3 regions of the Shewanella sp. AC91-MNA-CIBAN-0169 genome follow, and region 1 is predicted to be linked to each of the others. Evidence: predicted binding sites of a transcription regulator. Region 1 holds the regulator's gene; each other region holds the start of a gene.
What was found. The regulator LexA, encoded in region 1, represses DNA repair genes until DNA is damaged. The targets are predictions, from matches to a motif close to TACTGTATNNNNATACAGTA.
Positions count from the first base shown of each region.

Region 2: the regulator LexA is predicted to act here: its motif matches at 2,030-2,049, upstream of AAEY98_RS14880 (DNA topoisomerase III).
Region 3: the regulator LexA is predicted to act here: its motif matches at 4,133-4,152, upstream of AAEY98_RS10780 (YebG family protein).

Region 1 is NZ_JBEOPM010000003.1:92,609-97,860, forward strand. Features, by position in the region: gene coxB (cytochrome c oxidase subunit II) at 1-424, opposite strand, end outside; gene AAEY98_RS04470 (cell division inhibitor SulA) at 820-1,326, opposite strand; gene lexA (transcriptional repressor LexA) at 1,323-1,937, opposite strand; gene plsB (glycerol-3-phosphate 1-O-acyltransferase PlsB) at 2,202-4,625, shown strand; gene mtr (tryptophan permease) at 4,625-5,252, shown strand, end outside.
Region 2 is NZ_JBEOPM010000017.1:45,885-51,136, reverse strand. Features, by position in the region: gene AAEY98_RS14880 (DNA topoisomerase III) at 20-1,981, opposite strand; gene AAEY98_RS14875 (tRNA (adenine(22)-N(1))-methyltransferase) at 2,153-2,860, shown strand; gene AAEY98_RS14870 (hypothetical protein) at 3,011-3,430, opposite strand; gene AAEY98_RS14865 (DUF3240 family protein) at 3,528-3,833, opposite strand; gene AAEY98_RS14860 (efflux RND transporter permease subunit) at 3,830-5,252, opposite strand, start outside.
Region 3 is NZ_JBEOPM010000010.1:118,564-123,815, reverse strand. Features, by position in the region: gene pepN (aminopeptidase N) at 1-225, opposite strand, end outside; gene prc (carboxy terminal-processing peptidase) at 358-2,409, opposite strand; gene proQ (RNA chaperone ProQ) at 2,431-3,042, opposite strand; gene msrC (free L-methionine (R)-S-oxide reductase MsrC) at 3,320-3,778, opposite strand; gene AAEY98_RS10780 (YebG family protein) at 3,828-4,121, opposite strand; gene AAEY98_RS10775 (paraquat-inducible protein A) at 4,335-4,961, shown strand; gene AAEY98_RS10770 (paraquat-inducible protein A) at 5,071-5,252, shown strand, end outside.

The sequences.
Region 1 (5,252 bases):
TGCTGTAAAATTCGATGTCTTTATCAAAATAGCTGTAATGCCACTTCCACTGCGACCCGGTAATTTTTATGGTGAGATCAGCATCACTGGGATCTTCCATAGCAATCAAGGTTTTGGTGGCTGGAATAGCCATGCCGATTAAGATGATGAAAGGGATGACGGTCCAAGCAATTTCCACTTTGGTACTTTCGTGAAAATTGGCCGCGACAGCGCCTTTTGATTTGCGGTGATAAATCATTGAGTAAATCATGATCCCAAACACCACTAACCCAATTGCACAACAGATGTAAAGAATCGTCATGTGGAGGTCATAAACCTTGCCACTGATATCTGTCACGCCTTGAGTCATGTTGAGGGGCATTTCTGATGCCCCAAGCGGAAGTGCTACAAACACCACCAGTAAACAATACAACCATTGCTTCACAAGACTACTCCTCTGCTAATTGCAAATAGCAACTACAAAGAAGAGTCACACAGTAATTCTCTGCTCTATGCAAACTCTTCGGTTCCCGAAAAAAGTTTGATGACCTCAAAGTACTTTGGTGGCTGTAAACATACGGTCTACGGTTTTATTGTTAGCTGTGCACCACGCTTGTACCTACTACTGAACTTATCAATTTTGATTTGGCTCATTTGTCTGAAAGTAATCTTGATTACTGCCATTCACGTCCAATTAAAGATAAAAAATGTTTCATCCTTGTTAACCACATTACTTGTAGATTAAACATTGATCAAGATCACTTTGTTGGCTAATAGGCTGAAAAAAGATGAAAAAAAACCCTGAATTCAATACAGGGCTTGGTAATGAAGGGTTCGTGCTTAGTGAAATGAGCAAAAATTACTTGTTCCATTTGTTAAAGTAGGGCTAACAAGTTGATGTTTGTGAGGTAAGTGAGCATTCACATCTTCAATTACCACCCCTAATGCACGTGCACTTTTGGCGACAATTTCTAAACGGCGACTATCGCGAGCATCAAGTGAGCTTGTCCAAGTTACTACTGCGCTCGATGTACCGCTAGTGAGCGCTTTCTCCATGGCCCATAATGTTTCGACTTCATCTTTGGTGTGCACCAGTAAAATGCGATCCATTCTTACACCAGCACTTGCCAGCATATGTTTATAGCCAATATGGGGCGGGCTAATTAATACAATCCATCTGCCTTGCTGGCTCAATATTGCCAACTGGCTGCACAATTGGCTCAGTTCAGCTTCACCTTGGGTGACAGTTTGTAATGTTTGAATGGTTTGGGTGCCATGCAGTTCTGTTTCAGTTAAATCTACCCATAAGCCCGGGTGGCGTGGCGCGATGCCCATTAGTTTGTTCATAACCAATCTCCATTACGGATAACGCCAACGGCAAGCCCTTCGATGGTTAGGCTTTGGCAACTTAAATCTACTTTTATCGGATTGTAATCTTCATTTTCGGCATGCAGATAAATCACATTACCTTTTTGTTCAAATCGTTTTACGGTGACGTCATCATCAACACGTGCCACAACAACCTGGCCATTACGTGCTTGCTGCATTTTATGTACAGCGAGTAAGTCACCTTCTAAAATGCCAATGTTTTTCATGCTGTCACCACGCACTCGCAATAAAAAATCTGCGGCGGGCTTAAACATGTTTGGATCGACTTGATAGTATTGTTCTACATGCTCTTGGGCCAAAATAGGTTCACCAGCAGCAACCTGTCCAATGAGTGGCAGACCGGTTTCAACCTGTTCTTCATGAGGTAAACGAATGCCTCTTGAGGTACCAGGCATGATCTCGATAAAGCCTTTTTTGGCTAATGCTTTTAAATGCTCTTCGGCGGCATTAGCACTTTTAAAGCCAAGACGATTCGCAATTTCAGCACGAGTGGGTGGCATACCTGTTTCGGCGATATTGTTTTTAATTAAGTCTAAAATTTCTGCTTGGCGCGGCGTTAACGGTCTCATGATGATTCCTGTCTTTTTATACAGTGACTGTCATTATATACAGTGTTTGTGTTCGCGCAAGTATTAACCAACTATTTTTTGTATTTTGTTGATTAAGTATCACTCAACAATATGTTTTAATTAACTATTACTAATGTTCTGTCTTATGTTATTTCTGATAGTGAGAGCTTAAACGTAAAGATAGATCGGTCTGATAGTGTAAGCAGGGTGGTTTCTGGTATCCTATACGACAATATTACAGTGGCTTATGTTGCGAAAATAACCATGTCAAAACCAGATTCAATATTTTTACGAGCATTAAGGTGGATTCAAAAGTGGATGGTACAGACCATTGTGGTCCCTCACGATCCTTTTGATGACCTCAATATAGATCCAACTAAACCTTTGGTTTATTTAATGAAAACGGAATCTATTAGCGATATTGCCGCGTTGAGCGAAATCACCGAGGGCTTTGGTCTGCCCAGTCCTTATGAGCCATTACAGCTTGATGGCTTAACCGTGCCTCGTGTGGTCTGTTTAGAGGGCCGCAAACCACTATTTGGTAAACGTGAAAGTGGTGACAAATTCCTTAATTATTTTACCAGTTTATTGTCACTTCATAGCGAGAGCCCTGAATTAGATATACAGTTGGTTCCTGTTTGCCTTTATTGGGGACGTACCCCAGGTAAAGAAGAAGACAGCATGAAAGCTGCTGTATTTGAACGTGAAAACCCTACGTGGTTACGTAAATGGTTAATGATTTTATTTTTAGGACGCCATAATTTCGTCCAGTTTTCTAATGCATTATCGCTTCGTCATATGGCCGATGAACATGGTACTGATAAAAGAATTGCTCACAAATTAACCCGAGTCGCCCGTGTGCATTTCCGCCGTCAACGCAAAGTGATGACGGGGCCACAATTACCGAATCGACAAGCGTTGTTTGCCTCTTTATTAAAATCAGAATCTATCAAAAAAGCCATTGAAGAAGAGTCTGCAAATAAGAAAGTAACAGTCGAGAAAGCGCGTGAAACCGCCATTGAATACCTTGATGAAATTGCCGCCGACTATTCTGATAGTTTGGTGCGTATTGCCGAACGTTTCCTGACTTGGTTATGGAACAAATTATACAGTGGCATCAATATCAAAGGTGCCGAGCAAGTAAGACAGTTACATCATGATGGTCATGAAATTGTTTACGTTCCTTGCCATCGTAGCCATATGGATTACTTGCTACTGTCGTATATTTTGTATTATCAGGGCATGGTTCCGCCGCACATTGCTGCCGGTATTAACCTTAATTTTTGGCCAGCAGGGCCGATGTTCCGCCGTGGTGGGGCATTCTTTATCCGTCGTAGTTTTAATGGTAATAAACTTTATACCGCAGTATTTCGTGAATATTTAGATCAGTTATTTGCTAAGGGTTATGCGGTCGAGTATTTCACTGAAGGAGGTCGTTCGCGTACAGGACGTTTGCTAGCGCCTAAAACCGGTATGTTGGCTATGACAATTAACAGTGTGCTACGTGGGATAGAGCGCCCAGTAACCTTAGTACCCGTGTATTTAGGTTATGACCATGTGATGGAAGTGGCGACGTACCACAAAGAATTAAGCGGTAAGAAAAAGAAAAAAGAATCTGTATGGCAGGTATTTGGTGCTATTCGTAAGTTAGGCAATTTTGGCCAAGGTTATGTGAATTTTGGTGAGCCGATTAATTTACAACAGTTCTTAAATCAGCAGGCGCCAGAGTGGCGTGATGAGCTAGCTAAAGATCCTGACCAGAAACCATCTTGGTTTACGCCCTCAGTTAATTTGTTAGCTAACCGCGTAATGACTAATATCAATGGAGCGGCCGCAGCCAGTTCAGTAACATTGACTAGTTTAGTGTTATTAGCGTCAGAGCAAAATGCGTTAGAAAGAAGCCAGTTAGAACGTCAGCTTGATTTGTATTTAGCCTTACTTAAAACAGTGCCTTATACCGATTACACCTCTGTGGCCGAAGGTAATGGCAAGTCAATTATTGATCACTGTCTGTCGTTAAATAAGTTTGTTAGTACCAAAGACCTTATTGGTGAAATTATTTCAGTTGATGAAAAAATTGCCATCACCATGAGTTATTACCGTAATAATATTATTCATTTGATGGCGTTGCCGTCATTAATTGCCAGTTGTTTAGTGCATTATGACGTGTGCGATCGCCAGCGAATTCATGGCATTGTAATGGACTTTTATCCATTACTTAAAGCTGAGCTATTTATGAGCATTGATGATGTGCCTCAACATGTGGATAGCATTTTAGATTTCATGGTTGAACAAGGTTTACTGACCGGTAGCGATCAGTTTGAGATAACGCCTCGTCATATTACCCAAGTGTTACTGCTTGCTGAAACTATCAGTGAAACGTTGCAACGTTATGCGATTATCTTCAATTTACTCGCAATAAAACCTGATCTTGAGCGCTCAGAACTGGAACGCGATAGCCATTTGTTAGCCCAACGATTAGGCGCGCTGCATGGCATTACCGCACCAGAATTTTATGACAAAAAATTATATAATACCCTGAGTGTGAAACTGAAAGAATTGGGTTATTTATGCAGCGACGAACATCGTGCTGAAGTGATCAGAATTCGTGATAACGCTAATAAATTACTCAGCTCTTTAGTAAGACAAACCATTGTTGATAGTGTGGAAGCGGAGCACGGACAATAATGGCTAATCATATGAATGCTGCCAAGCATCGTACCAGCGGTAAATCTGTATTGGGTGGGGCGATGATTATTGCCGGAACCACTGTGGGTGCGGGCATGTTTTCGTTACCCGTTGTTGGTGCTGGAATGTGGTTTGGCTATTCTATCGCGATGTTGCTCGGCGTTTGGTTTTGCATGCTAATGTCGGGTTTATTGTTATTAGAAGCCAATTTGCATTTTGAACCAGGCGACAGTTTTGACACCTTAACTCGGGTGACTCTTGGGCAGTTCTGGCGGGTGATTAACGGCGTTTCGATTGCGTTTGTGTTATATATTTTAACCTATGCTTATATCAGTGGTGGTGGTTCGATTGTGAATCACAGTCTGTCTGCATTGGGCGTGAGCCTACCCCAGAGTGTGGCCGGATTGGTGTTTGCGGTAGTCTTGGCTTTGGTGGTATTTATTAGTACTAAAGCGGTCGACCGTATCACCACAATCATGCTTGGTGGCATGGTGATTACTTTCTTTTTGGCTATCGGTAACTTACTAATCGACATTGATACCATAAAGCTAGTATCGCCTGATGGTGAATCGCGTTACCTGCCTTATTTACTTGCCGCTATCCCTTTTGGATTGGCCAGTTTTGGTT
Region 2 (5,252 bases), on a different contig from region 1:
GCAAGTAACTCTTGCCAATTTAGCTTTTCGCTTTAGCCTTCTTTTTATACGTTTTTTTAAAACTGCGCTTTGGCGCGCTACTGGCAACACCTTGTAATGCTGAGGGTAATTGACTCGATGCTTGAGTGATGAGGCCATCTAATTGGCTCAACAATGGCTGCATAAAAGCATCATACTTTAAACGTTTTTGGCTGATAGCATCCAAGCTATTTTCCCATAATGCGGTCATGTCGGGCGTGGTTGCTGATTCGGGTAAACTGCGGATTAAGCCAGTACCCACAGGGGTGGCCAATATCGATTTACCCTGGCGAATTAAATAACCGCGTTTAAACAGCAATTCAATAATTCCTGCACGTGTGGCCTCTGTACCTAAACCATCGGTTTCTTTAAGGATTTTTTTAATCTCGCTGTTTGTCACATAACGGCTAATACCCGTCATCGCGCCCAATAATGTCGCATCGGTAAAATGCTTCGGCGCTTGGGTCATTTTCTGTAGTAATTCACCACGCTGACAATGCAAAATTTGACCTTTAACCAGTGGCGGTAAAGACTGTACCGCGTCTTCATTGTCGTCGTCGCTGCTAGTTGAATTAGAACTAGATTGATTTGCAGTGGCAGAACGTTTAAACAGTTGTTTCCAGCCTAAGGTTTTATCTTGACGTGCTTTAGTGGTAAATAATCCACCGGCAATGGTCACTTCAACTGCGGTTTCTGCATAGATATAAGCGGGATAGAACTGGGCTAAATATTGCCTTGCCACATGTTGATATAACTTAGCTTCGTTGCTTGATAATGTCGATAAATTAGCCACCTTTTCAGTTGGCACTATCGCATGGTGAGCATCTACTTTAGTGTCATCCCACGCTTTAGATTTAAGTTTACTATTAGGAGACTCACAACCCTCAATTAAGCCTGAAGCGCCTTTGAGCACGGCGTCCAATACTTTTGGCGCCAAAGCATGCTGATCTTTAGGTAAATAGCGACTGTCTGAGCGCGGATAAGTAATCAATTTGTGGCGCTCATACAAACTTTGGCAAGTATCCAGTACCTCTTTCGCTGACAGGCCAAAACGTTTAGCTGCATCTATTTGCAGTGCCGATAAGCTGTAAGGTAATGGTGGGTTTTGGCGCTTATCTTTAGCCTCAATTTTAGTGACTTCCGCTGGTTTCCCATTGATACGGGCAACGACATTTTCGGCTAAACCTTTAGCTAATACTCGTCCGTCTTCATCCATATATGGCTGACATGCTTCGCTAGGTTGCCATTTTGCGGTGAATGCTTGTTGTTGGTCTGTCAATAAATGGGCTAATACTTCGTAAAATGCTTTAGGGGTAAAATCAGCGATTTCATCATCGCGGCGTACCACTAACCCGAGTAACGGTGTTTGTACTCGACCAACCGACAACACGCCTTGATAGCCGACTTTACGGCCTTGAATCGTGTAGGCTCGGGTCATGTTCATGCCATATAGCCAATCAGCACGGCTGCGGGCCAATGCAGAGGTCGATAATGGAATAAACTCTCGGTTACTGCGTAATTGCCCTAATGCACGTTTTACCGCTTGTGGGTTTAAGTCACTGATTAACAAGCGCTGAACTTGACTCAGCTTGTCTCCTTTTACACCCAGATAAGAAATCACTTCATCGACCAGCAACTGCCCTTCGCGGTCTGGATCGCCAGCATTAATGATCGATGATGCTTGCTTGACCAATTTTCGTAACACCGTAAGTTGACTGCGTGTTTTAGGTTTTGGCTGTAGTTTCCACGTTTGTGGCACGATGGGAAGGTGTTCGAGTTTCCATGACTTAAATGCATCGTCATAGGCGTCCGGTTCTGCTTGTTCGAGCAAATGGCCAATACACCATGACACGCAATCACCATTAGCAGCAGTGATAAAGCCATCACCTTTTTTATGTGGTTTTGGCAGAACATCGGCAATAGCACGACCTAAACTGGGTTTTTCAGCAATATATAAAATCATAATCCACTGTTGGGTCGCTAATATTCAATGAAATGAACCGCGCCACTTAACTGTATAAATTTACAGTATAGATTAGCGTTAAATACGCCAAGCTGCAAATATGAAATAATTAACCACTTAGTCACTTAAATCATTACAATGCGCAGGTTCACTTCCAAACACGACAAACAGATGAAACTCGGCCACCGCTTAGCACATATCAACATGATGATCCCCAATGGTTACACTCATATTTGGGATTGCTGTTGCGACCATGGATTACTCGGCGCCGCGTTGCTAGACAGACATGCAGCCATGATCCATTTCGTCGACATTGTGCCAGCATTGATGCAGCAGTTAACCGCCAAGCTCGAACGTTTTTACCCACAGCAAAACCAACCAAAATGGCAGGTACATTGTGTTGATGTGTCAGCGATCCCTTTGGATCAAGATGAGCATACACCCTTAGTGATTATTGCCGGAGTGGGTGGAGATTTGATGATCGAGTTTGTTAGGTCACTTTGCCAGCAATATTCGAACCGAAAAATCGATTTTATCTTGTGTCCAGTTCATCATCAATATGAGTTACGCCAACAACTTATCAAGCTTGATTGTGAATTAATTGACGAAAAACTGATTGAAGAAAACCGTCGTTTCTACGAAATCCTTTATATCAGACGTGATCCCAAACTCCCCGCGAATGTTGCTAATGATCCGCTTACAGACATTGACCCTATAGGCAGTGTAATTTGGCAAGCGAGTGATGCTGTACAGCAAGACATTGCTATGCGTTATTTAGCTAAAACGATTGCGCACTACAGTCGCATCAATCAATCTCGTTCAGGAAACACCTCTCAAGCACTAAAAGAGTATCAACAGGTAAACATCGCTTTAAAATAATGCCTAAAACGCTTCAATTGGCAGTCCATTTCTGGGTATATAAAGTATCAAGGACGCTACGCCGTAAATGACAAGGACGGACTTCGTCCTGCAATAAAGAGCTGGATTCCCGATCAGCTGCATCTCAGGAATGACGTAATTGCAGTATGACTACCCATGTAGTTTTCTATGTAAAATATCGTACTTTGGTTTTTTAGTAGAAGGCCGTGGATAGGTGTCATCATTTAAGGTTAACGTTGCTTCACCAAGGCTTATTGGGCCACCATTAAGCTGACTTTTCCATCTAACAAGATACTTAGCTGGAGGTAACTTAGGAAGATTAAAATAAAAAATAGTCCCAGGATCTTTTGGCACTTGAACATCTAAGTTAAGTAAATAACCATCATTATTTCTAATGACTATTGAATGCAAAGTCACACTACTTTCAAACGTTACCTTCAAAGATCGCGTAGGCTCGATAGTAAACTCAATCGTCACATCGCTATTATTCGCAGAAAGCTCACTAGCATATATATTATTTGATACCAGCAAAGCGAAAAAGATCATGGTTAGGCAACGATAAACTCTCATTTCAATATCCTTTCTTATAACTAAATTTAATGAGCTGACCGCATGGTCCAAACACAGCAACGATTTCCTTTATCGACTTAGTACTTTTCTTTTGCGGCTAGCACAAAGTGCCTGTATGAATGATGGGTGTAATCCAATATCGACACGGATTATGTTTACAAACCGCAGACAAGGCACCTAATAACGCATCTTGATGATCCACAGGATGCATAATTTCAAACTTACAAAATTCCCTGTAGCCTTCAACTTGCTCTTTGATATTAAAATGGCTGTGTTCGCGGCTAAAACCGCAAATATTACCTAGGCTAAAACCAGATAAAAACTCAAGCTCAATCAAGGTATCAACGATGTCGTCCTTAATATCATTTTGGGCGATCAGCACTAACAATTGCTCCGTGATCATTGACGTTTCTCCAGCCAGTAATAAAGGATTGGTAACAAATAAAGGGTTGTAATGGTTGATGTCAGCAAACCGCCAATAACAACAATGGCCAATGGCTTTTGGATTTCAGCACCAGGGCCCGATGCAAACACCAATGGCATCAAGCCAAACATGGCTGTCGTGGCGGTCATCAAAATAGGTCGTAAACGTCTTGCTGCACCTTGCTCGACTCGCGCCAATAAACTGCTAAAGACATGTTTGGTCTGCTCGTAATAACTCACCATCACCACACCGTTAAGTACCGCTACGCCGAGTAATGCAATAAAACCAACCGAAGCAGGCACAGATAAATACTCGCCCGAAACATACAAGCTCACGATCCCGCCCATCATAGCAAAGGGGACGTTAGCCAAAATCAAGCCCGCTTTAGCAAGCGAACCAAAAGTGGTAAACAAAATGAGAGTAATAAGCGCAATGGCGACGGGAATAACCAGTAATAGGTTATTAGTGGCACGTTGTTGATTTTCAAACTCGCCACCAAAACTGACACTGTAACCGCTAGGTAACTTAACCTCAGCGTCAATTTTCGCGTTGAGTTCTTCAACAAAACTGACTATGTCTCGGCCCTGCACGTTGGTCGTAATCACCGAGAAACGATCACCTTGTTCGCGTTCAATTAAAATAGGGCCTTCTTTGTAGGTTAATTTAGCGATATCGGTAAGACGTTTTAATGAATGATCAGGCATCACCAACAACTGATTCTGCAGCTCATTAATACTACTCAACCCGCCTTGATTATTGGCGATCAATACTGGGGTACGCTTTTTACCTTGCAGCACTTCGGTCACAACAACACCTTCAAGTTGGCTTTTTAAATACCGCGAAAACTCCATGGTGCTCATGCCAAAGCCACGTGCCAGCTCATTATCTAGGGTTAAGTTAATAAATGGACTGCCCTCAATCATGGCCATTTTTACATCGATACTGCCACTGGTGTCACTGACAAGCTGCTCAATTTGGGCCGTTAATTGCCCAAGTGTATCAATATCGGTGCCAAAGACTTTGATGGCCACATCACCAATACTGCCAGTAAGCATTTCAGAGACGCGCATCTGAATAGGTTGAGTAAAATTAAAATTTACTCCAGGAAAATTAAGCAGTTCAGTGCGAATAGCATCAATCAGTTGCGTCTTGTCAGCAAAGCGCCACTCGTCTCGCGGTGCGAGTTCCAAAAATACATCGGTTTCATTTAGCCCCATAGGATCTAAACCAATTTCATCAGAACCGGTCCGCGCAACCATTTGTTTAATTTCTGGCACCTTATCAAGCAAGGTAATTTGAATTTGCTTGTCGATAGCAATCGACGCTTCAAGCGAAATAGAAGGTGATTTTTCTAGCTGTAAAATAATATCGCCTTCATCCAATGTCGGCATAAAGGTT
Region 3 (5,252 bases), on a different contig from region 1:
GTGTTGACGATAGTTAGCTGCTACACCATTAAGTTTCACTGTACTTAGCGAAAGTTGTTCGCCATCAAGCACTAAATCATGCTGATGCTCACCATTACGGATCACCTTACTGATGGCTGTCACTTTAGTGTTTTTGCCATCCAGAATAACGTTCAAATCAACATGGGTAATGGTGAATGAAGGCTTGGTATAATCTTTTAGGTGTTTTTCTTGCGCTTGGTTCATACATGTTCCTCTTGAACGGTACTAATGCCAATATGATTAAATGGGCGTGGTCTTTATCGAATTGGTACTGTTTTTAGTGATTGTGATTAAGAAAAAACGCGCCTAAGCGCGTTTTTTAACAGTAATAAAAAATTACTTTGAGTTAGTTTTAGCTATTTTTTCTACGTCAGCCATATCGAGGGTGATATAAGCCGTTTCATCTAAAAAGGGATCAGGTAACTTGCTATCATCTGTTTTTTCAATATCGTCTAAAGACTTCACGGCAGCCAAACCTTGATGGATTCGACGTGCGTTTGCTCGGTCTAAAGCACGCTTATCATCGTCTTCACGAGAAGCAATTCGTTCACTCTCAACAAGTGATATTGTTTTGTCTTTATGATGTTTTTTAAACTCAGTAATGTCTTGGTATATATAACTGAACTCTACATCTTTGCTGATACGCTCTTTATGTTTAACATCAAGATTGTTGATCAGCATAGGGTTGATATTCCCTAAAGTAGAGTACTGAGCAACGGGAACCTTATCCCATGGCAGAGCATTCTCTTCCTCTGACTCGCCGTATTCGCCAGCCTCTAAAGCACTTGGAAAACGGACATCAGGCGTAACGCCTTTTAATTGAGTGCTGCCACCATTAATACGGTAAAATTTAGCGATAGTATATTGTACGTGACCAATTGGCTTTTCATACATGTCATAAATACGACCCAAGCTTTTATGTTGCTGAACAGTCCCTTTACCAAAGGTAGACTCACCGACGATAAGTGCACGGTCATAATCTTGTAAAGCCGCAGCAAAAATCTCTGAAGCCGATGCACTATAACGATCAACCATCACCGCCAATGGGCCATTATATGCACTGGCGCCATCATTATCACGATTTTGATTAATGCCACCATTAGCATCACGGATTTGAACAACTGGGCCCATGTCAATAAACAGGCCTGTGAGTAATGTCGCTTCGGTTAATGCTCCACCGCCATTACCACGGAGGTCAATAATAATCCCTTCAACATTGTCTTTTTCAAGTTTAGTGATTTCTTTAGCCACATCTTGTGACAAATTCATATAAAATCCAGGGATTTGAATCACCCCGACTTTACGATTGGCATACTGGCCTTCTTTAGGCTCAACCACTTTTGAGGTCGCGGCACGGTCTTCTAAACGAATTTTATCTCGGGTAATGACCACTTCAAAAGGTTTAGCATTAGCCCCGCCTTTATTCGGTAAAATCTGTAATACGACTTCACTTCCTTTTGGCCCTTTGATCAAATCAACAACATCATCTAAACGCCAACCTATGACATCAACAATGTCACCGGTTTTTTGACCAACACCAACAATTTTATCTTCTGGTGATAATTTCTCGCTATTGGCAGCAGGCCCTCCGGCCACTAAACTTTTGATGACGGTGTAGTCATCATCCATTTGCAACACGGCCCCAATACCCTCAAGACTTAAATTCATTTCCATTTGGAAACGTTCTGCATTACGAGGTGATAAATAACTTGTATGAGGTTCAACACTACGAGCAAACGCATTCATGACTGTTTGAAACACGTCTTCGCTTTGTGTTTGGCTTAAACGCTTAATGGCATTGTTGTAACGCTTCTCGAGCACTTCAACAATTTCAGGCCACTTTTTACCGGTTAATTTAAGATTTAACGCGTCATATTTAACGCGCTGACGCCAAAGTTCATTCACTTCGGCTTCATCTTTTGGCCATTGCGCATCTTTGCGATCAAATTCATACGCATCGCCAGCTTGAGTAAAATCGAACTCTTTATCAAGCAAAGACAACGCATAAGCAAAACGCTCATAACGACGTTTCTGTACTAGGTCGTACATGGTAAATGCAGGGCTAATATCGCCTGATTCAACCATGTTATCAAACTGGTTTTGATATTGACTAAAGCTCGCAATGTCTGCCGCAGTCAGCACATTACGACGATAATCAAGTTGCTCAAGAAAACGGGTATATATTTGCTCAGAGAATGCATCGTCAAGTACAAAACGATGATAATGCGAGCGAGTAAACAAAGTTGTTACTCGCTTGCTAGCCACTTTATGTTGTGGCTCTTGTGCTAGTTTAGGTAACTCGCTGATTTGAATCGTTGGTGAAATTGCCCATGCCGAAAAGCCGACAAATAAACTGGCAATTGACGCGGCCAAGGTAAGTTTTCGCATCAACAAGTACTCCTTAAATTTCTATAATAGTATGTGCTCAGCACGTACTTTGATGGATAAGCCAGAATCTAATTGAACAAGCACATCCTCTTTATTAATATCAGTCACAACACCAGGAACAGGTGTGGCACCTAATTTAACATTAACGCGTTGTTTTTGTTTTAAATCTTCTAGCTTAGCCGGCACAAGTTTAATCACTGGAGCCGCTACCGGTGCAGGACGTTCCTTTTTAACGGCAGGAGCACGTTTAGGTGCCACTTTCTTTGCCGGCTTTTTAGGCGCTAACGCTTGACGTTTTGCTTTAGCTTTATCTTGGCTTTCTTTAAGCGTCAAAATAGCATGGTCAATGTGCTCTTGTTCTAATTCAGCACATTCATTACCGTCAAGATCTATACGTTTAGCACCTGCTTTAACGCCTTTCAAATAGCGCCAGCTGCTTGTGTAACGACGAAGCGCTACACGTAATTGTGTTTTACTGACTTTAGAATCATCAGCTAACCGTTCAGCCAAATCTTGAAACAAACCAATTTTTAATGGCTTCGTTTCACCTTCTGCAATAAAGCATAAAGGAAAGGTTTCATATAAATACGCTAAAATTGCGTTGGTGTCGGTCAACTTGTCTGTTGATTCCATTTTTACTTCCACGTTAATAAAGGGACTGATTATGCGGCATACAATTTGCCTTGCAGTCGTTCATCTTTCGTTAAACCTTACTGTTAAGGCTTAACGTACAAAATATCACTATCCGCCAGTTTGCTAAAGTCATTGAAACAAACCTTAACAATTTAACCAAACTTACTCTCAGCTTAATCATCGCTCATCAGTAAATCCAGCACAAATGCGTATAGCGGCATATTATAAAGCCCGCGACAGCGAATGCGACCATGATTTAATCTAATTTGTTCGCTATTTAACCAAATAGGCAAGTTTCGAAACTTTTTACCATGTTTTCTAAACCAATTTGATCATCTTGATCGAATCGATTCAGTAATGGGCTGTCAATATCTAACACTGCTACAACCTCATTACCCTGCCTAACAGGGATCACGATTTCTGAATTACTGGCAGAATCGCATGCAATGTGGCCATCAAATTGATGAACGTCGGCAACTCGTTGGGTTTTATTTTCTGCTGCGGCAGTGCCACAAACACCTTTGCCGATATTGATACGGGTACAAGCCACTTTACCTTGGAATGGTCCAAGGACTAATTGTTCACCACGCTTAATATAAAAACCTGCCCAATTTAGGTCTTCTAGGTTGTCATTTAGCAACGCTGAAAAATTTGCCATAGCAGCAATCAAATCATCTTCGCCTTCAAGTAAAGCTTGTGCTTGACGATTTAATGTTTGGTAAAATTCGGTTTTCATGTCCATTCCTTAAGCTGACACTCAATCGAAGAATGAGTGATGAATACGACTATTCTGCAGATGTAGTTTTAGCCGTAGTCTTTTTAGTTTTCGCTGTAGGAGCGTTTTTAACCTGTACGATGCCTTTTAGCAAGTTAGAAAGCTCATCTTTATTGTTTGCTAGATAAAATGCCAGCTGTTCGCATTTATTTTCATCAAGTCCGAGGTCTGCCTTAATAAGAAATGGCACTAGGTTATCGGAAATATCGAGCATCTTATCGTAGGCATCAGCCTCTTTCTTCGATATAAATGTCATCTTTTCCACCCCTTCTCTGACCACGACAAATTGGGTTATCACTGCCATGATGTAATCCTCACTGTTTTTATATACAGTGCATAGAATCTCACATAGTTAACTTATGATGCAAGTGTTCTGATTATTCTGATATTATCAAGCACAAGAAAATCGAGATTATTTAACAATTAACTCATTTTTCTGCCAATATAAGGCCAAGCAGAGAGGTTTGACTCTTCGCTACCCAATAATGTGTTTTACTATGGATTAGATTAATTCTTCATGCATGAATTTGATGATCATGATTCTATAATTTTATGCCAATCATGTGATTTGGCAGTGAGAAAACGAGCTTTGCCTTCAAGTGCCCGTGCGCTTTGTCCGCGTTGCCACACGGCGCTCTATGATTCACCTTATTGCTCCATTAATGGCATGCTAGCGTTATGCGTTGCGGCGTTAATTATTTTTATTCCTGCTAATTTATTGCCAGTACTCGAAATCCACTTCCTTGGCAGTGTACGAACCACTACGGTGCTGCAAGCTGCTGTGACGGTTTGGGCCGAAGGATATTGGGTTGTAGGCCTAGCGGTAATGGTTGCTGCAGTTATCGCGCCTGGGCTATTGATTTTGTCAATTATGGCTCAAGTTGTAATTGTAAAATTAAAACTGCACAACTCATTTTGGCAAAGAACCTACACTACATTGTTAAAAAATCATGGTTTGATATCACAAATGACCATGTTAGAAATTTATGTCATCAGTTTTCTCGTGTCGGCCTTTCAGTTATCAGACTTTTCCGATGTGTATTTTGGTATGGGAACATTCAGTTTTACAATGTTGTTTATCATCATCTTATTTTTACAACGTGAATATAATCTAGAACACATGTGGAGTTATGTAGATGCCTAGTACTCCAATTACACCATCCAATGAACATATAGTGGACAGCCCTAAGCAAACTGCGAATACCGATAACGAGCCGAAAACTGAGGTTTTACCTCATATTCAGGGCAAGAAAATGGGCTTATGTTTATGCCCTGTTTGTCGCAAACTTAACGTCACAAGTAACAGTCATTGTCGACGTTGTTTTAGTCAATTAAGTAGCCGTAGTTATGCCAGCATCCAACAAAGTTGGGCTTTATTAGTTACCGCGACAATTTTACTTGTTGTCGCCAATATTTACCCTATTACCTTGTTAAC